3 regions of the Enterobacter sp. WI-ESBL-E8 genome follow, and region 3 is predicted to be linked to each of the others. Evidence: predicted binding sites of a transcription regulator. Region 3 holds the regulator's gene; each other region holds the start of a gene.
What was found. Region 3 encodes Fur, which represses iron uptake genes when iron is present. Its sites were predicted from a motif close to ATAATAATGAGAACNACTATCAA; they were not measured.

Region 1 (9,840 bases), 1.7 Mb from region 3:
CAGGCCTTGTCCATAGGTGTCTTTATCGTGAATGATGACCACGCGTTTGGCTTTCAGCTTGTCGATGATGAAGTCGCTGGCAACCTGTCCCTGCTGGTCATCGCGGCCGCACATGCGGAACATGTCGCTCATGCCGCGTTCGGTAATCAGCGGGTTGGTCGAGCCGGGGGTGATGGCGATGATCCCCGCATCGCTGTAAACCTCGGAGGCGGGCATCGTGGAAGAGGAGCAGAAATGGCCGACCACGGCGTTGACTTTATCCTGGTCAACTAAACGGTTGGCGACGGCCACGGCCTGCTTAGGCTCGCAGGCGTCATCGCCCTGAACCAGTTTGATCTTCTCACCGTTAATGCCGCCGGCAGCGTTAATGTCTTCAGCGGCCTGCGTTGCGCCGTGCCAGTACTGATCGCCATAGGTGGCATTAGGACCCGTGAACGGCCCGGCCACGCCAATCACAATATCGGCCCTGGCGGAAAACGCCGTCACCAGGCAGCCGGCCAACACGAGAGAAAGAGGAGTTCTGATAAATTTCAGCGACATTATTATGTTCCTTAGCAAAGAGGTTTTTGCACCACGGCGTAAACCCAAACGCCCGACGGCGCAGCCAATCCAAAACGTGAACAAGAACAAAATGCACTAAACGAACAAGATACAGACGGCATCCTGCATATTACGGCGAGGTTTCCCTGCGCAGCATCGCGCGAAGAACAGCAAGCAAAAACGTTGCCAGAATGGTTAACCCATTGACGGGCCTGTGACCTGTTTGAGTATAGAGCGCCGCGTTATGCCGCCCTGCGGGAGGAGAAGAAATTACAGCGGAGATCACATATCGTTAACAATAAAGCCCATAAGTTGTGCAAAGGTCACGATTTGCACGTTTTTGCAGCAATAAAGACCTAAACTTCCGCCCGTAGAGGCGGGAGATATGTGTTAGGATCGTTTCCTTTTTATCAGGAGTGTCAGCGATGACTGAAGGCCCATTAAATGAAAGCGAAATGGCGTGGCTTGAAGAGACGTTAATGTCTTACGGTCATGATGATGCGTCCGTTATTGACGTGTCCGAGCTGGACGGCATGCTCACCGCAGTGCTTTCCGGCCCCGTTGTCGTTGAGCCAGATGCCTGGCTGGTGGCGGTATGGGGTGGCGAGAAATACATTCCACGCTGGAAAAACGATCGTGAGATGAACCGTTTTATCGATCTCTGCTTTAAGCACATGAACGATATTGCCGAGCGCCTGAGCGAATATCCGGATCAGTTTGAACCGATGTTTGGATATAACGACGTAGACGATGAAAGCTATACCGTTGTGGAAGAGTGGTGCTACGGCTACATGCGCGGCGTGGCGTTGACGGACTGGTCAGCCTTGCCGGAAGCGCTGAAGGCCGATCTTGATGTGATTGCGCTGCACGGTACGGAAGATAACAGCGAAAAGCTGGATGAACTGTCCGAAGAGGAGTATATCGCCAGCATCGAGAGCATCCAGCCTGCGGCACTGCGTTTATATCAATACTGGGTCAACAACCCGCAGCAGCCGGAAGTGAAGAAACCGACGGTGAACGGCACCAAGGTTGGGCGTAACGATCCGTGTCCTTGCGGCAGCGGGAAGAAGTTTAAGAGCTGCTGTTTGCACTGATAAAAAAGGGGCTGATGATAGCCCCTTTTTTATTTAACCCACTTCCGGCAGCATTCCCGCTGCAATCAACACCTGCACCAGAATAATCACCACTCCACAGGCAAACACAATGCACAGCAGCGGTTTTCCCCCCGCCACGCGGTATCCCTGCTGCGGATGCTGCTGGCGGCTCTTCCATGCCAGCAAGGAAGGGAGGAGCAGAGCAAGGACCGACAGCGCCACCCCTGCGTATCCCAGGGCCATCACAAACCCGCGCGGATAAAACAGTGCGAATGCCAGCGGCGGCAGGAAGGTGATTGCCCCGGTCTGTAAGCGTCCTGCGGCGGTATTGCGACGCTGGAACAGATCGGCCAGGTAATCGAACAGGCCAAGCGCCACGCCCAGGAACGAGGTCGCCAGCGCCAGGTCGGCAAACAGGTGTACCGCCAGCTCAACGTGCGGGGAGGTGACGACCTCGCGCAGGGCCAGCAGAAAACCGTTCAGGCCAGCGTGCTGTGCCATCAGCCCAATAAAGGTTGAAGAGTCAATGCTGCCCAGCGTGACCAGCTGCCAGAAAATATAGGCGATCAGCGGGATCGCGCTGCCGATAACAAAGACGCGGCGCAGCTTGCGAATATCGCCGTTCATATAGCTGACGATGCTCGGCACGCTGCCGTGGAAGCCAAACGAGGTGAAGATGACCGGGATGGCGGAAAGCGCCAGCCCTTTTTCCAGCGGCAGCGTTAGCAGGTTGACCTTGTGCACGTGCGGCGCCAGCAGGACCAGCATGACAATCAGGAACAGAATTTTGGCGCTGAACAGAAAACGGTTAAACAGATCGACAAGCGATGTTCCCACGCAGACCACGCCGCCGCCGATGAGCGCAAAGAAGATAGCCCCCGTCGCAGGGGTAATGTCAGAGCCGAACCAGTCATTAACGCTGGAGGCGATCAATTCCCCGGCGCCGCTGATGTAGGCGGCGGTCAGGGCATACATCAGGAACATCATGCTAAAGCCGGTTATCCACTGGCCGTAACGTCCCAGGTAGCGCGCCGCAAGTGAACCCAGGCCGGTGTCGGCGGGCACGTGCTGGTAAACCTCAAGCAGCAGCAGGGCGGTGTAACACATCAAGGCCCAGAGCGTACCCAGCAGCAGCAGGGTCATGCCAAATCCCACGCCTGCGGCCGCCAGGGGCATTGCCAGCATTCCTGCGCCAATTGTCGTTCCGGCGACGATAAAAATACTTCCCAGGGTTCTGTTTTTCACGCTTTCCTCTACAACGACTCTACATCGCGACAAAATCTGCGGCGCAGAGTAAGGGAAAAGCGGCAATTCGTCAAACCACCGTTACAAGGGGTGTAATGTAAGGTTTACGCATTGCGCTGCCGCCAGTCCGACGTGGGGCGAAGGTCAGGCGTGACGTAAACAAGGCGTTCAGGGAAAAATGCGGGTTTTGATGCGGGGGGAAGGTAAATTAACGCGGTGCCGGAAACCAGCACCGCATTGATATTAATTCTGCGTGTCGAGAGTGGAAAGTTCTTTATCAATAAAGTAAAGACCTTCGCCTGATTTACCGACCAGAGATAATTTATCCAGAACGGATTTAAACAGCTTCTCTTCTTCGTGCTGTTCTGCGACGTACCACTGCAGGAAATTAAAGGTTGGATAATCCTGGCTGGTCATAGCGGCATGAACCAGTTCGTTAATTTTCTGCGTGATCAGCTGCTCGTGCTCGTAGGTGGCGCGGAACAGTTCATCGAGAGAATTATATTCAGCAAAAGGGGATGTCACGGTTTCAATGCGCGGCAGGCTGCCCGTATCTGTCAGATAATCAAACAGACGCTGCATGTGGGTCATCTCTTCCTGAGCGTGACGACGCAGAAACGCGGCTGCGCCTTCGAAGCTGTGGTAGCTGCACCAGGCGCTCATCTGCTGGTAGAGGAGAGACGAAAAAAGCTCAAGGTTCATTTGTGCGTTGAGCTTGTCGATCATTTCAGTTTTCAGCATGGTGGCGCTCCGGTTTATTATTTCTGGTTCACAATGAGCGACACTATAATTTGTTATTTAATTATTTGCAAAACGTAAAATATTTATTTCTTTATTTAAAATACGAATGGGAATAAAACGCATTGGCGATATTTATATATATTAATGAGAATTGTTTTTGTTCGTAATAAATATACCCTAAATAATTCAGGTTGCATGCAGGCGGCAAGGGAGTGAATCCCCGGGAGCTTACATAAGTAAGTGACCGGGGTGAACGAGTGCAGCCAACGCACAGGCAACGTGAAGTATGACGGGTATAAAGTGCCAGCAAGCGCTGGCAGCCTCGATCAATACCACGGATTATTTGACTTAGGGTTAACGGCGTACCCCATACATTTATACTGGATGGTCACGCTCTCGTTCAGACACAACGCGCCGCTGGTCAGGGTGCAGGTTTTAATGGGCTGACCATAGGCTGATGCTGTGGCATACCCCATACTCTGACACGCTTTTGCCGCCGTTCCGTTATTCACATACTCATCGGAATACGCATTTTGCAGCACTGCCTGGCCGTAGTCGAGGCGGACGATGCCGTTCGGCGCGTCGAGGCTGCTGACTTCAGCCTGGCGGTTAATACTGCATCCTGCGAGCAGCAGGAGCATGCCGGCTACAATGACTCTTTTCATGGTTCGCTCTGAGTGGATGGAAATACGATATCGTACCCGCAGATGCCCGCTGCAATGCCTGGAATAGCCGGACATTCTGCCCTCACTCTTTGCAACGGGTCAGAGATGAACGCTTTCAGGCTACACCCTGAGAAAAATTGTGATGAATGTCACAAAAATATTGATTTTTGTGATAGTGGTCATATTATAGGCACGTTGATAATAAAGTTGTATAACAAGTTAATGGAGCCTCATCGTGAAACTGCGCAAAATCCTGAAAAGCATGTGGGCCAATTACTGCCGCACGTTCAAAGACGTGCCGCCGGGCGCCATGTTCTGATAAAAAAACCTGCTTCGGCAGGTTTTTTTGTCTCTGCAGACGACGAAGGGGAGATGAAAGGGGCTGCGTTTTGCTACTATGGCCGCCTTTAAATAAGGAGAACGCCCCATGTCACAAAACCTGAGCGCCGATCAGGAGCTGGTGTCTGACGTTGTTGCATGCCAGCTGGTTATCAAACAAATCCTTGATGTTCTGGACGTGATTGCGCCGGTTGAAGTGCGCGAGAAGATGTCTACGCAGCTGAAAAACATCGATTTCGCCAGCCATCCTGCTGCCGCTGACCCGGTTACGCTTCGTGCGATCCAGAAAGCCATCGCGCTGATTGAGCTGCGATTCACGCCGCAGGGTGAGTCCCACTAACGCGGGAAATGGGCGACGGCACGTGTCGCCCGTTGATGCCGCTAAAAGAACGTCTGGACCAGCAGGTAGCTCGCCGCGCACGCGCAGCTTACCCCAATCAGCCCCGGCAAAATAAAGCTGTGGTTGATGATAAATTTGCCGATGCGGGTGGTGCCTGAACGGTCAAAGCCGATGCAGGCCAAATCGCTCGGATAGGTCGGCAGGACAAAATAGCCGTATGAGGCCGGGAAAAAGGCGATCAGCATTTTCGGATCGATACCCAGCATAAGGCCCATCGGCGCAACGGCCGTCAGCGCAGCCGCCTGGCTGTTCACCAGTTTAGACACCAGAAACAGGACAATCGCATACGTCCACGGGTGGCTTTTCACCACGCCTTCCAGCGCCAGCTTTAGCTCGTCGAGATGCGCCTGGAAAAAGGTATCGCTCATCCACGCCACGCCGAACACCGAGAAGATCGCGACCATTCCAGCCTTGAATACCGCGCCGTTAGAAATCGCGGACGCATTGACCCTGCAGGCCATCAGCATCACGGCGCCCGCAATCAGCATCATCATCTGGATGACAAGGTTCATCGACAGCGCCGTCATTTTGCCTTTCAGTTCAAAGGCGGGGCGCAGTTCAGGAAATGCCCCCAGCAGAACGACCACGGCAATACCGGCAAAGAAAATCCACGTGGACCAGTAGGCCTGTTTTGGGAAGCGTTGATCCATTAACGTCTCCGTTCCGCCATAGATAAACTCGCGCTGCTTTGGATCTTTCAGCTTTTCCTGAAACTCTGTGTCGTCAGCCAGGTCTTTTCCGCGGCGCAAGCTCCACAGGGCCGCAATGGCCACGCCGAACAGTGAAGCGGGAACCGACACGGCGAGTATTTCAAGTATCCCCCACGCGTGACCGATCCCATGCTGGGCCGCCAGGATGGAGACCAGCGACACGACGGCAACGGAAACGGGGGAGGCCGTAATCGCCATCTGCGATGCCACCGATGCCACGGCCATTGGGCGCTCCGGGCGGATCCCTTTTTTCAGCGCGATATCTGCAATGATGGGGAACATGGTGTACACCACGTGCCCTGTCCCGCACAGGAAGGTCAGCATCCAGGTGGTGAACGGGGCGAGCAGGGTGATGTGCTGCGGGTGTTTGCGCAGCAGACGTTCGGCAAACTGCATCATGACGTTGAGGCCGCCCGCCGTTTGCAGGGTAGCCGCGCAGCCAATCACCGCGAGAATAGTCAGCATAACGTCGACCGGCGGCTTGCCTGGCTGCAGGCCAAAGACAAAACATAAAATAAAAAGACCAATACCGCTTATTAACCCAAGCCCCATCCCGCCGAAACGTGTACCCGTCAGCAGGCAGAGGAGAATGACAACAAACTCAATGGTGATCATGATGCTCCCTCGTCAATGATTATGTAATTAAATAAATCATTACACGTTGTAGGGTTAATCATTGGGAGCAAGATCTGATTTGTTAAATTTCAGCAAAAGCAGGAGGTTGGAGATAGGAAAGGGAGTCCAGCCTCCGGTGGGCTGAGGGATCCCCATAAAATAATGCCTGCTCAGACGGCCCCCTCGCCCTTGAGGGAGAGGGCTGGGGTGAGGGGGAACATACGGCTCTGGTGGTCATTCCGTTCACTTTATGTTCGTTGCTACTCTGTAACGACATGACCTGTGAACGTGCCAGGGTGGCTCAATCGCCACCACCCTGGCGACCCGGGCTTCCGGCGGTAAATCGCCGCTTCGCGGTGCCCTCAGCTTATTCCTTCAGGCTATCGGGTCGGGCATGAGCCTGCATCCCTGCAGGCCACGCCCTCTCGGCGCATCCCTGCGCCTCGCCCCGGCCCTACGGAAACGCTTCGGCGATTTACAGCCGGTCCAGGTCATCGCTGTAAGTTATTCACTTGCCTGATACAAAGTTCATCGCTTCAGATTAATAAATTTCTGGGAAACCCTCAGCCCGGTTGGAGCAGATTAAAAACTCAGTGGTGTTGCACCGCCACAATGTCGAGCAGATGACGGTCGGTTTGCTCAGGGCATAAACCCGCCTGCTGCGCATGATGAATCTCATCCGCCAGCGTCTTCAGCAGCATGCCGTCCTGCTGCTGCTCTTTGTCCATATCACGTAAGAACGTGAGGGTGGTCATGTCCTGCTGCGCTCTGGCTTCATCGGCCAGTTTGCTGAGCGTGCTGCAGCGTTGTTCATACTCTTCAAGCGTTTTCTGGAACAGCTCTTCCAGAGAGGAGTAGCTTTCATTAATTCCATCAAGGGCTTTAACGACAGGATTTGCTCCTGAGGCCTTAAGGAAGTTAAAGACGCGCATCATGTGAGTGACGTTACTTTGCGCCTGAGAGCGAAAGAATGTGGCAGAGCCCGTAAGGCTATTCTCGGCGCACCATGCGCTTAAGTGAAGGTGCAGATTCGAGGCGTAGAACTCAAGGTTCATCTGCGCGTTAAGTTTTTGCATCATCGTTTGGGTAGCCATACTCATATCCTTATTGACTGTGGGACGTGATGTCCGTTGCTTAACCTGAGCACCAGGCAAATGCGAAGAAAAAGGCAGAAATACAATTCCTGCAGTGACCTAAGTCGACCGAAATACACTTCCTGTGTTCGATATAAATAAGCATACCCTTGTCTGTGGTCTAAGAAAACTCTTAATTAGGCTGTGTTTACCATACATTACAAAGTTTAATATAGTACAGAAATGCAATTAGCTCGCCATGAATTAAGTATTTCTTAATTCTTTGATAACTAATGTTTTTCATTGGGTGTGTATATTGTTACTCTTTCAGAATTATTTAGGTGGAATAATCCTCGGTGAAAAAGAGAAATACGCATTTATTAATTTGAATATATGATGTTTTAGTAAATTTGCGCTAAATCAATTTCTGCGAAATAACGGTTTTTCAGGTTCGTTATGCTTTCGTGATGAAACACCTGCTCAATGCTTTTTAGGAATGGGTGCCATTTTGCCCGCCGCAGGGCATCAGGGATTTCTTAGCTAATCTTATGGATAATTCTGCTTAACCTCTTTTTATTTGTCAGACAAATCCTGCCTTTTTTATGTCATTTTTCGCTGAATTTATGTACGCAATTACTGTAATTCTGCGGTGTGATGGGGCTCTCTTATGGATGATTAATTTCCCGCTAAAACTATCACCAGCAATAACGCTTATGACGAGGTAAGCGCTAATACCTTGTTTTAAGTCCGATTAAATTAGAAGCACGCAAATATTCCCTACAGAAAAGAATGCTAAAGCTGGAGTTTACCATGCACAAATTTACTAAAGCGCTGGCGGCCATCGGTCTGGCTGCCGTTATGTCACAATCCGCTATCGCTGAGAATTTAAAACTCGGTTTTTTGGTAAAACAGCCCGAAGAACCCTGGTTCCAGACCGAGTGGAAATTCGCTGATAAAGCCGGGAAAGATTTAGGTTTTGAAGTGATTAAAATCGCCGTGCCTGACGGTGAGAAAACCCTGAACGCCATCGACAGCCTGGCGGCCAGCGGTGCGAAAGGTTTCGTTATCTGTACTCCGGATCCAAAGCTCGGTTCGGCCATCGCGGCGAAAGCCCGCGGTTACGACATGAAAGTCATTGCCGTTGACGATCAGTTCGTGAACGCCAAAGGCAAGCCAATGGACAGCGTTCCGCTGGTGATGATGGCGGCGACCAAAATCGGCGAACGCCAGGGCCAGGAACTCTATAAAGAGATGCAAAAGCGCGGCTGGGATGTCAAAGAAACTGCGGTTATGGCCATCACCGCGGATGAGCTGGACACCGCACGCCGTCGTACTACCGGTTCAATGGACGCGCTGAAAGCGGCCGGCTTCCCGGAAAAACAGATCTACAAAGTCCCAACCAAGTCTAACGATATCCCGGGCGCTTTTGACGCCGCAAACTCCATGCTGGTTCAGCATCCGGAGGTGAAACACTGGCTGGTGGTCGGCATGAACGACAACACCGTGCTGGGCGGAGTACGCGCGACGGAAGGCCAGGGCTTCAAAGCGCCTGACGTCATCGGGATCGGCATCAACGGCGTTGACGCCGTCAGCGAGCTGTCCAAAGCGCAGGCCACTGGCTTCTACGGCTCTCTGCTGCCAAGCCCGGACGTTCACGGCTACAAATCCAGCGAGATGCTCTACAACTGGGTGACCAAAGGGGCGGAACCGCCGAAATTTACCGAAGTGACCGACGTGGTGCTGATCACCCGCGACAACTTCAAAGAGGAGCTGGCGAAAAAAGGACTGGGCGGTAAGTAATACGCTGTGATTGTGCCCCTCACGCATCGTGAGGGGCCAGACGTACACACTACAGGAATCACGGAGACGTTATGCGACAGTCTGATCCGTATCTCTCTTTTCGCGGCATCGGGAAAACCTTCCCCGGTGTTAACGCGCTGACCGATATCAGCTTCGACTGCTATGCCGGCCAGGTTCACGCCCTGATGGGGGAAAACGGTGCGGGAAAATCCACGCTGTTAAAAATCCTCAGCGGCAACTACGCGCCCACGACCGGCACGCTCGCTATTCGCGGCGAAGAGATGGCCTTTGCCGATACCACGGCGGCGCTCAATGCCGGGGTAGCCATTATCTATCAGGAGCTGCACCTTATCCCTGAGATGACCGTGGCGGAAAACATCTATTTAGGGCAGCTTCCGCACAAAGGCGGCGTGGTGAATCGTTCGCTACTTAATTATGAAGCGGGGCTGCAGCTAAAACACCTGGGTCTGGACGTCGATCCCCAGACGCCGCTGAAATATCTCTCCATCGGCCAGTGGCAGATGGTTGAAATTGCCAAGGCGCTGGCGCGTAACGCCAGAGTGATTGCCTTCGATGAGCCCACCAGTTCGCTCTCCGCGCGTGAAATCGACAATCTGT
Region 2 (9,840 bases), 2.9 Mb from region 3:
ACCGTCAGTTAGATCAAACCACCCAGCGTTTCAACGTGGGTCTGGTGGCGATCACCGACGTGCAGAACGCCCGTTCACAGTACGACACCGTTCTGGCCAACGAAGTGACCGCGCGTAACAACCTCGATAACGCGCTGGAATCCCTGCGCCAGGTCACCGGGAATTACTATCCTGAACTGGCGTCCCTGAACGTGGACAGCTTCAAAACGGATAAACCGCAGGCGGTTAACGCCCTGCTGAAAGAAGCGGAAAACCGCAACCTGACCTTGCTGCAGGCGCGTCTGAGCCAGGACCTGGCCCGCGAGCAAATTCGTCAGGCGCAGGACGGCCATCTGCCAACCCTGAGCCTGAGCGCGTCTACCGGTGTTTCTGATACTACCTATAGCGGCTCTAAAACCAACACAGCCCAGTATGACGACAGCAACCAGGGCCAGAACAAAGTCGGCCTGAGCTTCTCCCTGCCGCTGTACCAGGGCGGTCAGGTCAACTCCCAGGTGAAACAGGCGCAGTACAACTTTGTTGGCGCGAGCGAGCAACTGGAAAGCGCTCACCGCAATGTGGTGCAGACCGTGCGTTCTTCCTTCAACAACGTAAACGCTTCGATCAGCAGCATCAACGCCTATAAACAGGCCGTTGTGTCTGCACAGAGTTCCCTGGATGCGATGGAAGCGGGCTACTCCGTCGGTACACGTACCATCGTTGACGTGCTGGACGCGACCACCACGCTTTATAACGCTAAACAGCAGCTCTCCAGCGCGCGATACCAGTACCTGATTAACCAGCTGAACATCAAACAGGCTCTGGGTACGCTGAACGAGCAAGACCTGCAGATGCTGAACAGCGCGCTGGGTAAACCGGTCTCCACCTCTCCGGACAGCGTTGCACCGGAGAACCCGGAGCAGGTTGCCGCCGTAGATAACTTCAACGGTGACAGCAATACCCCTGCTGCACAGCCAGCTGCTGCGCGTACCACTGCGCCTGCCAGCAAAGGCAATAATCCGTTCCGTAACTAAACATTGCCCGATGGCGCTTCGCTTATCGGGCCTACTTGATCGTAGGCCGGGTAAGCGCAGCGCCACCCGGCGCAAAATCACACCCGAACGTAAGCCAACGTAAAGATCCCCCTGATTCCGCCCCTCTTCGCTTCATTTTCAACCACTCATCCTCTATCCTGAGCGTTATTACCACTGGGTCCTGGAAGACAAATATGAAACGGACAAAAACGATGAATCACGCGTCGTTCCGCAAAAGCTGGAACGCACGTCACCTCACCCCTGTTGCACTGGCGGTCACCGCCGTCTTTATGCTGGCAGGCTGTGAGCAAAGCGACGAAACGGTCTCGATGTATCAAAACGCAGACGACTGCTCTGCCGCAACCGGTAAAGCTGCCGAATGTAAGACGGCCTACACCAGCGCGCTGAAAGAAGCGGAACGTACCGCACCGAAATATGCTTCGCGCGAAGACTGCGTGGCGGAATTTGGCGAAGGCCAGTGCCAGCAGGCTCCTGCTCAGGCAGGCATGGCGCCGGAAAACCAGGCGCAGGCGCAGTCCAGCGGCAGCTTCTGGATGCCGCTGATGGCGGGCTACATGATGGGCCGAATGATGAGCGGCGGCGCGGGCTACCAGCAGCAGCCGCTGTTTAGCTCCAAAAACCCAAACAGCCCGGCATACGGTAAATACACAGACGCCACCGGTAAAAACTACGGTGCAGCAACGCCTGGCCGTACCACGACCGTGCCTAAAACGGCGATGGCACCTAAGCCAGCAACCACCAGCACCATCACCCGCGGTGGCTTTGGTGAATCTGTGGCGAAACAAACCACCATGCAGCGCAGCGCGACCGGGTCTTCGACTCGCTCAATGGGCGGCTGATTATGGAACGAGTCAGTATTGTCGAGCGCCCGGACTGGCGTGAAAAAGCCACCGAATACGGTTTTAACTTCCACACCATGTACGGCGAGCCGTACTGGTGTGAAGACGCCTATTACAAGCTCACGCTGGCCCAGGTTGAAAAACTGGAAGAGGTCACCGCTGAATTGCATCAGATGTGCCTGAAGGTCGTGGAAAAGGTTATCGACAGCGATGAGCTGATGACCAAATTCCGCATTCCGAAGCACACCTGGAGCTTTGTACGCCAGTCGTGGAAAACGAACCAACCTTCACTTTACTCTCGCCTCGATCTCGCCTGGGATGGCGTGGGTGAACCTAAGCTCCTGGAAAATAACGCCGATACGCCAACCTCCCTGTACGAAGCGGCGTTCTTCCAGTGGATCTGGCTGGAAGACCAGGCCAATGCCGGAAACCTGCCGGAAGGCAGTGACCAGTTCAACAGCCTGCAGGAAAAGCTGATTGAGCGTTTTGCCGAGCTGCACGAACAGCATGGCTTCAACCTGCTGCATCTCGCCTGCTGCCGCGATACGGAAGAAGACCGCGGAACGGTTCAGTATCTGCAGGATTGCGCCGCCGAAGCGGAGGTAGCGACCGAGTTCCTCTATATCGAGGATATCGGCCTGGGTGAAAAAGGTCAGTTTACGGATATGCAGGATCAGGTCATCAGCAACCTGTTCAAGCTCTACCCGTGGGAATATATGCTGCGTGAGATGTTCTCCACCAAGCTGGAAGATGCTGGCGTGCGCTGGCTGGAACCGGCCTGGAAGAGCATTATCTCCAACAAAGCCCTGCTGCCAATGCTGTGGAAGATGTTCCCGAACCACCCGAACCTGCTGCCAGCCTACTTTGCGGAAGACGATTTCCCAGAAATGGAAAAATACGTCGTTAAGCCGATTTTCTCCCGCGAAGGCGCAAACGTGTCGATCATCGAAAACGGTAAGACGCTGGAAGCGGTTGAAGGGCCTTACGGCGAGGAAGGCATGATCGTCCAGGAATTTTATCAACTGCCGAAATTTGGCGACAGCTATACGCTGATTGGCAGCTGGCTCATCAACGATCAACCTGCCGGGATTGGCATCCGCGAAGATCGCGCGCTGATCACGCAGGATCTGTCACGCTTCTATCCGCACATCTTTGTGGAGTAAGATCTGCCGGGTGGCGGCTTCGCCTGACCCGGCCTACGGTTTTGTAGGCCCGGTAAGCGTAGCGCCACCGGGCATGTTTTCACCCTACCTGCACCGACAACATACTCAAACTCCCCATCTCAATTCCGTCGACCGGGATCGTCACCGGTTCCTGACCATCCCACGCGCCAAGAACGTACAGCAGCGGCAGGAAGTGCTCCGGCGTCGGGTTAGAGAGCGAACCGCCCTCGTGCTCCAGATAGTTCACCAGCGGATGATGTTCGAACGGGCCCTGCCAGGTCAGGTTCGCTTTTACGTAGTCGTTAAAAGAGGTTGCCCACGGGTACGGGGTATTTTCACCGTGCCAGCGCGCCGTGCGGAGGTTATGCACCACGTTGCCGCTCGCCACCAGCATAATGCCTTCATCACGAAGCGATGCCAGCTTACGGCCCATCTCCATGTGCCATGCCGCGGGTTTGGTGCTGTCGATACTCAACTGCACCATCGGGATATCCGCTTCAGGATACATTTTGATCAGCACGCCCCACGAGCCATGGTCAAAGCCCCAGGCTTCTTTATCCAGCGCGACCGGGACAGGTGCCAGCAAATCCACCAGCTTCTGCGCCAGTTCGGGCGAGCCGGGGGCCGGATAATGCGTATCATACAGCGCCTGCGGGAAACCACCGAAATCATGAATGGTTTTTGGCGTTTCCATCGCGGTTACGCCCGTCCCACGGGTAAACCAGTGCGCAGACACCACCACGATTGCTTTTGGACGCGGCAGCGTCTCGCCCAGATGATGCCATGCGCGGGTATAGACGTTGTCTTCCAGAACATTCATTGGGCTACCGTGGCCTAAAAACAGGGCTGGCATACGGGAAGAAGTCATGGTGATATCCTTACAGAAGGTGTCAATTTAATGGTGCTACATTACGCCCAATCGGGCAAAGATGAACGCAGATAAGCGTGAAGATCATCATCAGGAAATTTGAATGTAAGGAATGTGTAAAACGGAGCTCCCTCTCTCGCTTTGCACACAATGAATCATTACTATTAATGAGAATCATTATCATAAGGAGCAATGCATGTCAGTCCCCTTGATCCTGACCATACTGGCGGGCGCCGCGACCTTCATCGGTGCGATCCTCGGCGTGCTTGGCCAGAAGCCATCTAACCGCGTACTGGCCTTTTCACTGGGCTTTGCTGCCGGGATCATGCTGCTCATCTCCCTGATGGAGATGCTCCCTGCCGCACTGGGTACAGAAGGCATGTCTCCGCTGCTGGGTTACGGCATGTTTGTCTTTGGCCTGCTGGGATACTTTGCCCTCGACCGTATGCTACCGCACGCGCACCCGCAGGATTTAATGCAGAAAAACGTAACGCCCATGCCGCGGAATATTAAGCGAACAGCGGTTCTGCTGACGCTGGGCATCAGCCTGCATAACTTCCCGGAAGGGGTCGCCACCTACGTGACGGCCAGCAGCAATCTGGAAATGGGCTTTGGCATCGCGTTGGCGGTCGCCTTACACAATATTCCTGAAGGACTGGCCGTCGCCGGGCCGGTTTACGCCGCCACCGGCTCAAAGCGCACCGCCGTGTTCTGGGCAGGGATATCAGGGATGGCAGAAATTCTCGGCGGCGTGCTGGCCTGGCTGATCCTGGGTAGCCTGGTCTCCCCCGTTGTGATGGCAGCCATCATGGCAGCGGTAGCCGGGATTATGGTCGCGCTTTCGGTAGATGAGCTGATGCCGCTGGCAAAAGAGATCGACCCTAATAACAACCCCAGCTATGGCGTGCTGTGCGGCATGTCCGTAATGGGATTCAGCCTCGTCTTGTTACAATCGGCGGGTATTGGCTGAACGGTTGCGCTCCCCTTATTAAGGGAGCGCAATTTTTTCTAATGTCAGTGAATGCCAACTATCAGTATTAATGATACAAAGTCCGGCACCATACTTTCTGAACACCATAGAATTCACTTAAGAAATATTATTTATAACTATTTTCCGTAAAACAATTACCACTCCGTGTATTAAAAAAAACTCAAAAGGTTGATGTTAATCACTATTTAAACCTAGCCTCTGGCTTTATAGAAAAGGTATCCATCCCTCTCATAATCTCAAAAAATATATTAACCACATCTAAATCGCTCATTAAGAAATGCTCACGAGATAATCCATATTGTGGTTGATATATTTCGACCGCTTTAATGAAATAAATGTGTTGCAATATTAATTCATTAAACTTATTGCGCCATCCAATCTTAGATAAAGGATTATATCTTCATGTTTAACAAGACTATTCTGGCAGTTGCGACAACGGCACTGCTTTCTGGCCTGTCATTTACTGCTGTGGCGGCAGATAACCAGGGCTCAGGGAAGATCACGTTTACCGGTGAGGTGATCAGTGCGCCTTGCTCTATCACCCCGGGAGATGAAAATCAGACCATTGAATTAGGCGAAGTCGCGGATAGCGTGCTGAACAGCGGTAAAAACTCGCTGCCGGTTGACGTAAATATCCACCTGCAGGATTGCATTCTCTCTACAACGACCGGGCAAACCACCACCACGATCGACAAAGTGAAGGTCACCTTTGCCTCCGCAAGTACCGATTCGACTGACACCAGCCTGATGAAAAACACCCTCGATGGCAACATTGGCGGTGCAACAGGTGTAGGCATTCGCTTGCTGGACAGCGGCAGCAATAAAGTCACGCTGGGTAAACCGATTGAAGTGTCATTCCCAACCACAAATGCCTATCAGGAACTGAACTTCAAAGCCCGTATGGAGCCCGTGTCCGGCAGCACGGCTACCCCGGGTAACGTTCAGGCCCAGGCGAACTATATTCTTGAATACAAGTAATTTGATTGTCGTCTGAAAACGTAGCCGATGAAGGACTCATCGGCTTTTATGCATTCTTTTTAAAAGCGAAACGGATTTATGCTAAAACACTCAGCGCATCAACTCTCTCGCCTCTCTGCTTTTATTAAGCATTCGCTGAGTGCCACACTTTACTCAGCATTATTCGTGTTGCCAGTTTCCGCGGTTGAATTCAACACAGATATGATTGACGTTGAAGACCGAAGTAATATCGATATTTCCCAGTTCGAGAAAAAAGGCCACATCGCGCCGGGTAGCTATCTGGTCCGCATTCAGGTGAATAAAAACACGTTGCCTCAATCCGCAACAATGGAATGGATCGCAACGGAAAACGAAAGCGGTTCGCAAATTTGTGTGAATGCCGGTCAACTATCCGATTTCGGACTGAGCACCGATTTTATTTCGCGACTCCATTATTCACAGGTCGGACGTTGCCTTGATCTTTCGACTTTTCCGGAGCTGGGCTTTTCCCTTAATAAAGGGACAATGGTGCTTTCCGTCACCGTTCCCCAGGCATGGATGAAGTATCAGGCGCAAAACTGGACGCCGCCGGAATTTTGGGATGAAGGTATTGCGGGCGTTTTACTCGATTATAATCTCTATGCCAGCCAGTACGATCCGCACGGGGGCGACGACAGCCAGAATGTCAGCGCCTACGGTACGCTCGGGCTTAACCTGGGTGCCTGGCGTCTACGTTCAGATTATCAGTACAATCAAAACTTTCGACACGGCGAGTCTACGGGCAGCGACAGCAGTCTGGCACGGACCTATCTCTACCGCCCTATCCCTTCGCTGTCATCAAAAATGAAGCTGGGGCAGTACGACTTAAGTTCAGATATTTTTGATACCTTCCACTTTACGGGCGCATCGCTGGAAAGTGATGAAAGTATGCTGCCGCCAGATTTACAAGGCTATGCTCCGCAAATTACCGGCATCGCGCAGACCAATGCCAAAGTGACCGTCTCCCAGTCTGGCCGCGTTCTTTATCAAACAACCGTCGCGCCGGGCCCGTTCACAATTTCTGACCTGGGTGAAACCTACCAGGGACAGCTGGACGTAATGGTCGAAGAGGAAGATGGGCGCAAAACCACCTTCCAGGTGGGTTCATCCTCAATTCCCTTCCTGACCCGAAAAGGCCAGGTGCGTTATAAAACGTCCGTCGGTAAACCTACCGCTACGGGCCATAACGACATCAATAACCCTCTTTTCTGGACAGGAGAGCTCTCCTGGGGCTGGTTAAGTAACGTTTCGCTTTATGGCGGTACCATGCTCACATCTGATGATTATCAGGCCATGACCACCGGTATCGGCTTCAACCTGGATTCGCTCGGTTCGATATCTTTTGATGTGACGGGCGCTGAGGCCACGCTGCATCGGGAAAAAAATGATAAACAGCGTGGTTACAGCTATCGCGCGAACTATGCGAAACGCTTTGAGGCAACCGGCAGCCAGATTACTTTCGCAGGTTATCGATTCTCGGATAAAGAATATGTCTCAATGAGCGAATATCTCGCCTCCCGGGACGGCGATACCTCAACGACAAACGAAAAAGAGAGCTATGTTATCTCTTTCAACCAGTACCTGGATTCTCTGGCCTTAAATACCTATTTCAACGTCACCCGTAACACCTACTGGGACAACAGCAGCAACACGAACTATTCCTTTTCGGTGAGCCGCAATTTTGATATTGGCAATTTAAGAGGTTTATCCGCATCGCTGGCGCTAAGCCGGGTCCGCTGGGACGACAGCGACGAAAATCAGGTCTACTTCTCCTTCACCCTTCCGCTGGAACAGAGTCGCAGCATTATGTACAGCTACCAGCGATCGGGCGGCGACAGCGCGTCTCACATGGTTTCCTACTATGACGCCTCCGATCGCAACAATACGTGGAACCTCTCTGCCTCGACGACGGAAGACGATTTGCGCGAAGGTGAACCGTCATTGCGCGGCGGATACCAGCACTATTCCCCCTACGGACGTCTCAACCTTTCAGGCAGCGTTCAGCCTAACCAATATCGTTCGATCAGCGCGGGCTGGAATGGCTCGCTTACCGCCACGCGGCATGGCGTAGCCCTGCATGATTACAGCCCGGCCGATAACGCCCGCATGATGATCGATGCCGACGGCGTTGCCGGAATTGAGGTCAATAGTTCGCGCACGCGTACCAACGCATTCGGTATTGCCGTCGTGCCTTCACTCAGCAACTACACCACCTCAACGGTGCGTGTTAACAACAACACGCTGCCTGATGGCGTAGACATTGAAACCTCCGTCATTCGCATCACGCTGACCGAAGGTGCCATTGTTTACAGTAAGCTGAACGCCACCACGGGCTACCAGATTGTCGGCATCATTCGGCAGGAAAACGGACAGTTCCCGCCCCTGGGCGTCAGTATCGTCGACAGCGCTACGGGTAAAGAGGTCGGGCTGGTTGCCGAAGAAGGCTTCGCTTATCTCAGCGGGATTCAGGAAAACAGCACGCTACGTCTCACCTGGTCCGGCAACGCTTGCGAAATCACGCCGCCGAACCAAAGTAACCTTAGCGGTGACGCTATATTTTTACCTTGTAAAACAGTGCATTAATTCAGGACGAATAAAATGAACATGACTTTTTTAACAAAAGGACTTATCTACATGCTGGCCGTGTGCGGTATTGCACATGCCACCGTATCGCCAGACAGAACGCGCATCATTTTCAACGCCTCAGCAAAAAGCGTGTCGGTCAGACTGACGAACCAGAGTAAAACCGCCCCTTATCTGGCTCAGTCCTGGATTGAGGATAAAGAGGGAAAAAAAACGCGCGAGTTTATCTCCCCTATTCCGCCACTGTTGCGTATCGAGCCTGACGAACAGGCGCAGGTTCGCCTGATGGCACAGCAAAACCTCAGCAAACTGCCCGCCGATCGCGAGTCGCTGTTTTATTACAACATGCGGGAGATCCCGCCCAAAGCCGAGCAGAAGAACGTGATGCAAATCGCCATGCAAAGCCGGCTTAAACTGTTCTGGCGGCCAAAAGCCATTGAGCTGAAAGAGGGACAATTTGTGCCGCTGGAAAAAGTGGTCATATCCCGCTCGGCTGACGGTCTGCAACTCAAAAATTACAGCCCCTATTACATCACCGTGGGATATATCGGACTGAATGGCAAAACGCTGTTACCGGGTGCAGAAAGCGTGATGGTTGAACCTTTCGGCCAGGCCTCTCAGACGCTGCGGAATTTACCTGCAGAATTTCAGATAGGCTATGTTGGAGATTACGGCGGGCTGGAAATGTTTAAAGTGAACTGTAATGCGGTGCAAAACACCTGTCAGAGCAAGCCGGTGAAAAAGGGATAATGATGAAAAGGATCTGCTTCGCTGCAATCGCATTATTTTGTTTGTTCTCATCATCCGCATGGGCGCTGGAATGCTATAAAGGTTCAAAAGGGGGGGCAAGCCTGGTGACAACCACGTTGCCGGCTTTCACCGTGCCCGCAAACGCCCCTGCCGGCCAAAAAATCTGGGAAAGCGGCGATTTGCTGGTGACGGTGTATTGCGATAACGCTACGCGCGATCACACTAAGCCGGTCGACCAGGATCCATGGAGTGAAAATATATATGCCTATATCCTGGACAGTTTTCATAATACCGATAGCCTGATGACCAACAATCCCTATCTGGCATTTGGGGTGACCTATAACGGCGTTGACTATGATACCCCTGATATCAAAATTGATACCGGCGCCTGTCTCGATAAAAAAGAGGACTTTTACGGGGAATATAAAGTCGCAGCGTGTAACGGTACCACAATACAAAAAAACGTCACTTTCACCGTGCGGTTTCGCCTCTACGTAAAGTTAAAAGCGGTACCAAAAGAGCAGTTTGACTTCACATTCCCTTCGGTCACCGTACTTACCTTTGATGGTGTTGGCGGAATAAATGTCATGCCTGGTGCCAAAAACCTGCATTACGA
Region 3 (9,840 bases):
CCGACTGCTCTCCGCTGCTGCTGGAGCTGAACGAAAACGATCCGGGGATCCTGGTTACCCAGTCCGTGCATAAACAGCAGGCAGGCTTCTCGCAGACCTCGCAAATCCACAAAAAAGACAGCCACATCAAAGGCCAGCAGCGCTATGTCCCGCACAAGCGGCTGAATAATGCCTTTATGATGCACGCCTCCACCAGCCCGTTCTATCCGCTGTTTGCCGCGCTGGACATCAACGCCCGAATGCATGAAGGCCAGAGCGGGCGCAACATGTGGATGGACTGCGTGGTGAACGGTATCGAAGCGCGCAAGCTGATCCTGCAAAACTGTCAGTATCTGCGCCCCTTCGTGCCGGAAACGGTGGATGGCCGTCCGTGGGAAAGCTGGGACACGGCGGAAATTGCAACCGATCTGCGCTTCTTCCACTTCGTACCGGGTGAAAACTGGCACGCTTTTGAAGGCTACGCTGAGCATCAGTATTTTATCGATCCGTGCAAGCTCTTGCTGACCACGCCGGGCATTAACGCCCGCACCGGTGAGTATGACGACTTCGGCGTGCCCGCCACCATCCTCGCCAACTTCCTGCGTGAAAACGGCATTGTGCCGGAGAAATGCGATCTCAACTCGATCCTGTTCCTGCTCACGCCAGCCGAAGATATGGGCAAGCTGCAGCAGCTGGTGGCGCAGCTGGTGCGCTTCGAAAAACTGCTCGAAAGCGATGTGCCGCTGAAAGAGGTCCTGCCTTCTCTCTACAAACAGCATCCGGCGCGTTACGCGGATTACACCCTGCGCCAGATCTGCCAGGAAATGCATGACCTGTACGCCCGCCATAACGTGAAACAGCTGCAAAAAGAGATGTTCCGCAAGTCTTACTTCCCACGGGTGATGATGAACCCGCAGGACGCGAACTACGCCTACCTGCGCGGTGAGGTTGAACTGGTGTCCCTGCGCGACGCGGAAGGCCGCATCGCCGCCGAAGGCGCCCTTCCTTATCCGCCAGGGGTGCTGTGTGTTGTTCCTGGGGAAGTCTGGGGCGGTTCCGTGCTGCGCTACTTTGCCGCGCTGGAAGAAGGGATCAACCTGTTACCGGGCTTTGCACCAGAGCTACAGGGCGTATACGTCGAGGAGTGTGACGGTCGCAAACAGGTTCGCTGCTACGTCATTAAACAACCCGCCGCTCAGCCCGCGCTGCTGAAGGGAGAGAAATTATGAGTAAGTCCAATAAGATGGGCGTGGTGCAACTGACCATTCTCACCATGGTGAACATGATGGGTTCCGGGATCATCATGCTGCCCACCAAGCTTGCCGAAGTGGGAACCATTTCGATTATTTCCTGGCTGGTGACCGCCGTAGGTTCAATGGCGCTGGCGTGGGCATTTGCCAAGTGCGGGATGTTCAGCCGCAAGTCAGGCGGAATGGGAGGCTATGCGGAGTATGCCTTTGGCAAGTCGGGCAACTTTATGGCCAACTATACCTACGGCGTGTCGCTGCTGATTGCTAACGTGGCGATTGCCATCTCCGCCGTGGGTTACGGTACGGAGCTGTTTGGTGCCACGCTCAGCCCGGTCCAGATTGGTTTAGCCACCATCGGCGTGCTGTGGATCTGCACCGTGGCCAACTTTGGCGGCGCGCGCATCACCGGACAGCTGAGTAGCATCACCGTCTGGGGCGTGATTATCCCGGTTGTGGGTCTATGCGTCATCGGCTGGTTCTGGTTCAGCCCGACCCTGTACGCGAACTCCTGGAACCCGCACCATGTGCCGTTCTTTACCGCTGTCGGGTCCTCCATCGCCATGACGCTGTGGGCCTTCCTCGGTCTGGAATCGGCCTGTGCAAACGCGGAAGTGGTAGAGAACCCGGAAAAGAACGTCCCGATTGCCGTTCTGGGCGGAACGCTGGGCGCGGCGGTGATCTATATCATCTCGACTAACGTTATTGCCGGCATCGTACCGAACATGGATTTGGCTAACTCCACGGCACCGTTCGGGCTGGCCTTCGCGCAGATGTTCACCCCGGAAGTCGGAAAAGTGATCATGGGGCTGATGGTTATGTCCTGCTGCGGTTCGCTCCTCGGCTGGCAGTTCACCATCGCGCAGGTTTTCAAATCTTCGGCTGATGAAGGTTACTTCCCGAAAATCTTCTCCCGCGTGACCAAAGCCGATGCGCCGGTGCAGGGCATGTTGGCCATTGTCATCTTCCAGAGCGGATTGTCACTGATGACCATTAGCCCGTCGCTGAACAGCCAGTTCAACGTGCTGGTCAACCTGGCGGTAGTGACGAATATCATTCCATATATTCTGTCGATGGCGGCGCTGGTGATTATTCAGAAAGTCGCGAAGGTGGATCCACGCAAGGCGCGTGCGGCGAATATCGTGGCGCTGATTGGGGCGATTTACAGCTTCTATGCGCTCTACTCATCCGGCCAGGAGGCGATGCTGTATGGCGCGATGGTGACCTTTATGGGCTGGACGCTGTACGGTCTGGTATCGCCGAGATTTGAATTGAAGAATAAGCATAGTTAAAAAAAGCCCGGTGGCGCTAGCGCTTACCGGGCCTACGATCGCTGTTGTAGGCCGGACAAACGCAGTGCCGCCCGGCACACAAACCGCACTTACGCGTTTTTCAGCACTTCGCTGACAATCTCTACCGCTTCTTTCTCAATCTGCTGGCGATGCTCAGCGCCGAGGAAGCTTTCGCAATAGATTTTATACGCATCTTCCGTACCGGATGGACGCGCAGCGAACCAGCCGTTATCGGTCATCACTTTCAGACCGCCAATGGATGCGCCGTTGCCCGGTGCCGCCGTCAGACGCGCGGTGATCGGGTCACCCGCCAGGGTGCTTGCGCTGACCATTTCCGGAGAGAGTTTGGACAGGGCCGCTTTCTGGGCTGACGTCGCGCTAGCCTGAATACGGTTATAGCTTGGCGCACCAAAACGCTCCGCCAGCTCATTGTAATGTTCCTGCGGGTTCTTACCGGTGACCGCGGTGATCTCCGCCGCCAGCAGGCACATGATGATGCCGTCTTTATCGGTTGACCATGGCGTGCCGTCGAAGCGCAGGAATGACGCACCGGCGCTCTCTTCACCACCGAAGCCGAAGCTGCCGTCGTGCAGACCGTCAACAAACCATTTAAAGCCAACCGGCACTTCCACCAGCTTGCGACCCAGCGCGTCGACCACGCGGTCGATCATGGCTGAAGAGACCAGCGTCTTACCGACAGCAACCTCTTTGCCCCACTGCGGACGGTGCTGGAAGAGGTAGTTAATTGCGACCGCCAGATAGTGGTTCGGGTTCATCAGCCCGGCAGGGGTGACGATTCCGTGACGGTCATAATCCGGGTCGTTAGCAAACGCCAGGTCGAATTTATCGCGCAGCGCCAGCAGGCCCGCCATGGCGCACTCGGAGGAGCAGTCCATACGGATCGCGCCGTCTTTATCGAGGTGCATAAAGCGGAAGGTCTGATCGACGTGATCGTTCACGATGGTCAGATTCAGCTTGTAATGCTCGGCGATACGTTTCCAGTATTCAATACCGGAGCCGCCCAGCGGATCCACACCCAGCTTCAGGCCGGCTTTCTGAATCGCCGCCATATCAACGATATCCGCCAGTCCTTCCACGAAAGGCTGAACCAGATCCTGCTCTTTCACGTGGCCGGACGCCATGGCGGCATCCAGGGAGATGCGCTTCACGCCTTTCAGATCGTCAGCCAGCAGGGCATTTGCACGGTCTTCCACCACTTTGGTGACGTTGGTGTCTGCCGGGCCACCGTTAGGTGGGTTGTATTTGATGCCGCCGTCTTCCGGTGGGTTATGGGATGGCGTGATAACGATCCCGTCAGCCAGCGCGCCACCTTTTTTGTTGTGCACCAGGATAGCGTTCGACACCGCAGGCGTTGGGGTGAAACCGTTGTTCTCCTGAACAATCACATCAACGCCGTTTGCGGCCAGCACTTCCACAACAGAGATGAACGCCGGTTCAGACAGCGCATGGGTGTCTTTGCCCACGTAGCATGGACCGGTAACGCCGTTTTTAGCGCGCTCTTCCGCAATGGCCTGAGCAATGGCCAGAATGTGCGGTTCGTTAAAGCTGTGGCGCGCCGCGCTGCCGCGGTGACCAGATGTACCAAACTTCACTGCGTGTTCTGCGTTGCCCACGACCGGTTTCAGCACGTAATACTGCGCGGTCAGCTGAGCGACGTTAATCAAATCGCTTTGTTGTGCAGGTTGGCCTGCACGGCTGTGATTTGCCATTACCGGGTCCTTCTGATGCAAGGGTTAAATTGTACCGCAAACCTTTTCAATCAATTCCGCCGGGAACTGCATGGACTGCATGATATGTTCAACCATGCTGCACTTGCGGCCCGTATTGGTATTGGTGATCACCCAGTACGGGGTGCCTGGGACATGTTTAGGTTTGGTTTGGTTGCCATTTTGCAGCAGCGTCTGCTCGTCACCCGCGAAATAGACGCGAGTACGACCGTGCAGCGACTCGGTCGCTTCAGCAAACGCCTTGTTATCCAGTGAATAAAGTGTAGACAGCACCAGCATAAAGCGGTTAACCGCCTTTTTCTGCTCCGCATATTCATCGGACAGCAGCAGCTCGCGCATCGCGCGCACTTTATCTTTTGCCGGTGTCACGGCAGGTTTAGCCTGTGCAACAACGCTCGGCTGAGACACGACATCTTTGGTGACTGGGGTAGCAGGCTGTGAAGCGGCGGAAATTTTAAGCATGCGCCGTAAAATGTCGGACGCGCTCTCCCCGATATGCCGCGTCTGGCTGGCAATATACTGATAGAGTTCGTCATCAACTTCGATTGTTTTCATCTTAATCCAGTGCGATTTCTTATCTGAATACAAGTCATTGGGATTATAGGGTCAAATCCCAACAGCGGATAGCGTCAAACCTGGTTGGCAGCAAAAGTCAGATTAAACTGGAACCTTGCAGCCGGGCGGCAGAATGGTCAACATGATACCCTAACCTGACATACGTAAAAAAAGAACTTTGCCATGAAATTGAATACCCGAGCGCAAACTGCACAATCGCCGAACAATAATTCTCCCATCGTACTGGTTCACGGGCTTTTTGGCAGCCTGGATAACCTGGGCGTGCTGGCGCGCGATCTGGTTACCGATCACGATATTTTACAGGTCGATATGCGCAATCACGGTCTTTCCGGGCGTTCAGACGAGATGACCTATGCCGCGATGGCACAGGATCTGCTGGATACGCTGGACGCCAACGGCCTGCAGAAGGTGACGCTCATCGGGCATTCAATGGGCGGCAAAGCGGTGATGGCCCTGACGGCGCTTGCGCCGGAGCGTATTAACGGCCTGGTGGTAATTGATGTTGCGCCCGTGGATTATGACGTCCGCCGACACGACGAGATTTTTGCCGCCATCAATGCGGTCACTGAAGCGGGTGTCGCGACCCGCCAGCAGGCGGCTGCGGTCATGAGTGACCATCTTGATGAAGAAGGCGTTGTGCAATTCCTGCTGAAGTCGTTTGTTGACGGAAAATGGCGTTTTAACGTGCCGGTGCTCTGGGAGCAGTACAACAATATCGTTGGCTGGGAAACGGTACCTGCCTGGCCACACCCTACCCTCTTCATTCGTGGCGGTAACTCTCCTTATGTTACCGACGCGTACCGCGACACCTTGCTGGCACAATTCCCGCAGGCGCGCGCCCACGTGATTGCCGGGGCCGGACACTGGGTTCATGCAGAAAAACCTGACGCCGTGCTGCGCGCCATTCGCCGCTATCTCGCTGATACTGCGAATTGATTAAAAAGAGAGCGACTGGAAGGCTGCGGGCTTCCAGTCGTTGGCGTGCCGTTTTTGGTGATGTATGATGGCGCGCTTATCGCCCGGGCATTAGCAGGGCGGCGTGTTTCCCCCGAAGTCTCAGAATCATGGCCAAAGAACAAACGGACCGTACGACACTAGATCTGTTCGCGAATGAACGTCGACCGGGACGACCCAAGACGAATCCGCTTTCGCGCGATGAACAGCTGCGTATCAATAAACGCAACCAGCTTAAACGCGATAAAAATCGTGGGCTTAAGCGTGTCGAACTGAAGCTTAACGCCGACGCCGTCGATGCGCTTAACGAGCTGGCTGACGCGCGAAATATCAGCCGCAGCGAGCTCATTGAAGAGATGTTGATCGCCCAGCTTGAGACGTTACGCAGCCAGGCATAAGTCTGAAAATCCCCTTTATCGCCCTTTTCATGTAGCACGGAGTGCAGTCCTGCGCGATAGCTGTTTCCGCAGGGTTGCCAGTTCTGCTATTATTGCCCTTATCCGTGGCCGAATTGCGCCACCATACTATTAAGTTTCAAGAGGTTATTTTACTCATGGCAATCATCGGCATTTTCTTTGGCAGTGATACCGGCAATACCGAAAATATCGCAAAAAACATTCAAAAACAGCTCGGTAAAGACGTTGCTGATGTGCATGACATCGCCAAGAGCAGCAAAGAAGATCTCGAAGGCTATGACATTCTTCTGCTGGGTATTCCAACGTGGTACTACGGTGAAGCCCAGTGCGACTGGGATGATTTCTTCCCGACGCTGGAAGAAGTCGACTTCAACGGTAAGCTGGTCGCCCTGTTTGGCTGCGGCGATCAGGAAGACTACGCCGAGTACTTCTGTGACGCGCTGGGGACTATCCGCGACATCATTGAGCCGAATGGCGCCGTGATCGTTGGCCACTGGCCAACTGCCGGTTACCACTTCGAAGCGTCTAAAGGCCTGGCCGATGACGATCATTTCGTGGGTCTGGCCATTGACGAAGACCGTCAGCCAGAGCTGACGGCAGAGCGCGTTGAGAAATGGGTTAAGCAGATCCGTGAGGAACTGCACCTGGACGATATTCTTAACGCCTGATTTTTATCGCGGCGCAGCGGCGGCTGCGCCCATGCTCTAGGTCAAACCGATTAAATTAATCGCTACAATCTTTTAACTTTTTCGCCCAGACCTGTACAATGTCTCCCTGATAAACGTGGTTTTCCATTGAGCAAGTTTGTTGGTGATACCACGTTTTTATAAGCATATTTTGCCTGAGACTTGCAGTTTTCATTTAGCCATGGCAGTTCTATAATGAGACGCATTATCCCGGGTGCATTTTCTGTCACTTCCTACAGAAGTGAATCGTTTAGCAACAGGACAGATTCCGCATGACTGACAACAATACCGCATTAAAGAAGGCTGGCCTGAAAGTTACGCTTCCTCGGTTAAAAATCCTCGAAGTGCTTCAGGGTCCAGACAATCACCATGTCAGTGCGGAAGACCTCTATAAACGTCTTATCGACATGGGTGAAGAGATTGGGCTGGCTACCGTCTATCGCGTGCTGAACCAGTTTGATGACGCGGGCATTGTTACCCGTCATAATTTCGAAGGTGGTAAATCTGTTTTCGAACTGACCCAGCAGCAGCACCACGATCACCTGATCTGCCTCGATTGCGGCAAGGTCATTGAATTTAGCGATGATTCCATTGAATCACGCCAGCGTGAAATCGCCGCACGTCATGGCATCCGCCTGACCAACCACAGCCTGTACCTTTACGGTCACTGCGCTGAAGGCGACTGCCGCGAAGATGACCACGCGCACGACGCAAAATAATCAGTCTTCATACTCTGAGCCAGCCGCAAGGTTGGCTTTTTTTTCGCCTGTTTTCAGGTATAAAAAAGCCCGGTAAGCATAGCGCCACCGGGCATGGTAACAGCAGGTTAGTTACTGTTATTGCTGCGGATCTCTTTCCAGATCTGGTCGCAACGCTTCGCCACTTCCTGATCGTTACCGGTTTTACGCGCCTGGATACAGGCCTGGTAATCCATCACGCGAACATTTTCCTGCGTTGCGAACTGCTCATGCGCCTTCTCTTTTTTCAGCACATTCAACACGCTCTGGCAGGCCTGAATTTTCTCCGGCGAGCCTTCAGCGGTATTGATGCACGCGCTATAAGCTTCCTTCAGCCGGGAATCTTCTTTAGGCGCCTGGCTCTGAGAACACGCCACCAGCCCCGACGCCAGCAGCGCGACAATTACAATTTTTTTCATCATGTGCAGTCTCCGGTCCGGCGGGCGCTAACCCGCCGGACGATTCATCAGAAGATGGTGAACGGTGCGATAACCATGAATTTCACGTCACGTTCATCCTGGAAGATGTTGTTATATCCGCCACCGTAGCTAGGCAGGTCAGAATGGTTGTCATACTGGGTGAAGTGCAGTTTGAACATTGTGCCCTTGGCTCTTCCATCCTGCAGTACATACGCAGCATCCAGACTATAGGCGGATTCCTTCAGGCGCTGGCTCTGATCGTAGATTGGGGCACTACTTGGTTTAGCATCCCAACCGTAAGCATAGGAAGCCCCCACTGACCAACCTGCAAGATTCCAGTTTTTGAGATCGTACATCGCCCCGAAGAAGACTGCTTTTTCACCATTGGCGTTAAAGTCAGAACGGTTATCCCACCAGATATCCAGGCGACCGTTAGAAGATGCATAGGTTGGTGTCATGCGCTGTAAGAAGAAGCCCTGATTACCATCAGCTTTGACCCACGTGCCTTCAAGACGTAGATCCACCTGGCCAATCTTGTAGCCAAAGGTTAAAGCTTGCAGCCAGGCCGTGCCGTCATATAAGTCCCTGGCAAGTGCCACTTCATCGTTGGTACGCAGGTTATTTTGTGCGTCTGCTTTATCTCGCGCACCATAGAATTGATAGCTGGTCGAAAGTGGGCTTCCGGCGATATCGAACTTATAAGATGCTTTGGCAAAATACTGGTCCATGTATCCTTGTGCCTGACCAAATGCCGCTTCCAGCACCAGATTATTTTTGAAATCGTACTTAGCACCAAGAGAATGAAGATAATCTACCCGCGTTTTACGATCGCCCTGGTAGAACTTGTCCATTTCGATATGCCACGGTGCTTTATACTCGTTGGTCCACATATAAGAGAAGCTCAACGCACCCGCATCACCGTAGTCAAAGTTAGCCCCGGCTTCTGCACCCTGATAGGTGCCTGGCATAAAGCTCCAGTGCGGCGCTAACAGCGTCTGGCCGGTGGGCTGAATATAGCCACCGCGCGCCCACACCGGGCCGTATTTAAATTTCGCTGCGGCCTTATAAAGGCTGATTCCGCTCTTATCCCCGGACCAGTCTTCTTTATAGGCTTTGTTGCTGGAGGAGAAGGCAATTTCGTTCGGGTGGCCGCTGTCGCCGTTTTCCGCCATTTCGATTGCCGTGAACGCAGCAATATCCAGACCGAACATATCCGCGGCATAACCCGACTGGAAGTCCAGGTTGGCGTTCCAGGTGGAGTGAGAAAGGTTAGTTTTGTATTTGTCTTCAGTGACGTCTTTACGGTCACGTTCACGCTGCCAGTAATAAATACCGCCCGTGAGGGTAGAATCTTCGATGAAACCCGCGGCTTTCGCCTCTGGTGTAACGACCAGGCCCGACATTGCTGTCACACCGGCAATAGCCAGCGCCAGCGCACTACGTTTGCCACTGAACGTACGCATAGATTATTCCTCTTTGACGAATTAAAACGCCTGAAACGGCGAAAATAAAAAAGACCAAATGGTCAGGGGTAGTTATAAATACCCTCGAATTAACTACCGTCTTTAGGTTATTTTTCGCGACGCGAATTATCAATGCTTTTCAGCGGACAAAAGTCAGGATTATGACGAAGTGCACATAATTGGTAGTGCTTTGTAACATTTACCGGAGGGCGAGATTTGGCGGGGCAAGCCATTAAATTTCAGAGGGTAAGATCGTTAATTGCTGTTACTTTTTACAAATTGCGTATTGATGATAAAAAACAAACTTTTTTCAGAAAAATAAG

Region 1: the regulator Fur is predicted to act here: its motif matches at 3,759-3,781, upstream of ftnA (non-heme ferritin).
Region 2: the regulator Fur is predicted to act here: its motif matches at 4,066-4,088, upstream of zupT (zinc transporter ZupT).

The regions. Positions count from the first base shown of each region.
Region 1 covers NZ_JBRWXJ010000001.1:3,049,707-3,059,546, reverse strand. Annotated here, with positions in the region: gene ACWHWP_RS14560 (branched-chain amino acid ABC transporter substrate-binding protein) at 1-540, opposite strand, end outside; gene ACWHWP_RS14555 (YecA/YgfB family protein) at 966-1,634, shown strand; gene tyrP (tyrosine transporter TyrP) at 1,668-2,879, opposite strand; gene ftnA (non-heme ferritin) at 3,123-3,620, opposite strand; gene yecR (YecR family lipoprotein) at 3,947-4,285, opposite strand; gene azuC (stress response protein AzuC) at 4,521-4,604, shown strand; gene ACWHWP_RS14530 (DUF2766 family protein) at 4,713-4,964, shown strand; gene ACWHWP_RS14525 (anaerobic C4-dicarboxylate transporter) at 5,006-6,349, opposite strand; gene ACWHWP_RS14520 (non-heme ferritin-like protein) at 6,940-7,443, opposite strand; gene araF (arabinose ABC transporter substrate-binding protein AraF) at 8,233-9,222, shown strand; gene araG (L-arabinose ABC transporter ATP-binding protein AraG) at 9,294-9,840, shown strand, end outside.
Region 2 covers NZ_JBRWXJ010000001.1:4,231,568-4,241,407, forward strand. Annotated here, with positions in the region: gene tolC (outer membrane channel protein TolC) at 1-1,013, shown strand, start outside; gene ACWHWP_RS20040 (DUF1190 family protein) at 1,208-1,873, shown strand; gene ACWHWP_RS20045 (glutathionylspermidine synthase family protein) at 1,876-3,036, shown strand; gene ygiD (4,5-DOPA-extradiol-dioxygenase) at 3,116-3,904, opposite strand; gene zupT (zinc transporter ZupT) at 4,101-4,874, shown strand; gene ACWHWP_RS20060 (fimbrial-like protein) at 5,298-5,873, shown strand; gene ACWHWP_RS20065 (fimbria/pilus outer membrane usher protein) at 5,952-8,474, shown strand; gene ACWHWP_RS20070 (fimbrial biogenesis chaperone) at 8,490-9,224, shown strand; gene ACWHWP_RS20075 (pilus assembly protein) at 9,227-9,840, shown strand, end outside.
Region 3 covers NZ_JBRWXJ010000001.1:1,373,383-1,383,222, reverse strand. Annotated here, with positions in the region: gene speF (ornithine decarboxylase SpeF) at 1-1,208, shown strand, start outside; gene potE (putrescine-ornithine antiporter) at 1,205-2,518, shown strand; gene pgm (phosphoglucomutase (alpha-D-glucose-1,6-bisphosphate-dependent)) at 2,608-4,248, opposite strand; gene seqA (replication initiation negative regulator SeqA) at 4,273-4,821, opposite strand; gene ybfF (esterase) at 5,005-5,778, shown strand; gene ybfE (LexA regulated protein) at 5,907-6,194, shown strand; gene fldA (flavodoxin FldA) at 6,350-6,880, shown strand; gene fur (ferric iron uptake transcriptional regulator) at 7,171-7,617, shown strand; gene chiQ (ChiQ/YbfN family lipoprotein) at 7,725-8,054, opposite strand; gene chiP (chitoporin ChiP) at 8,102-9,517, opposite strand.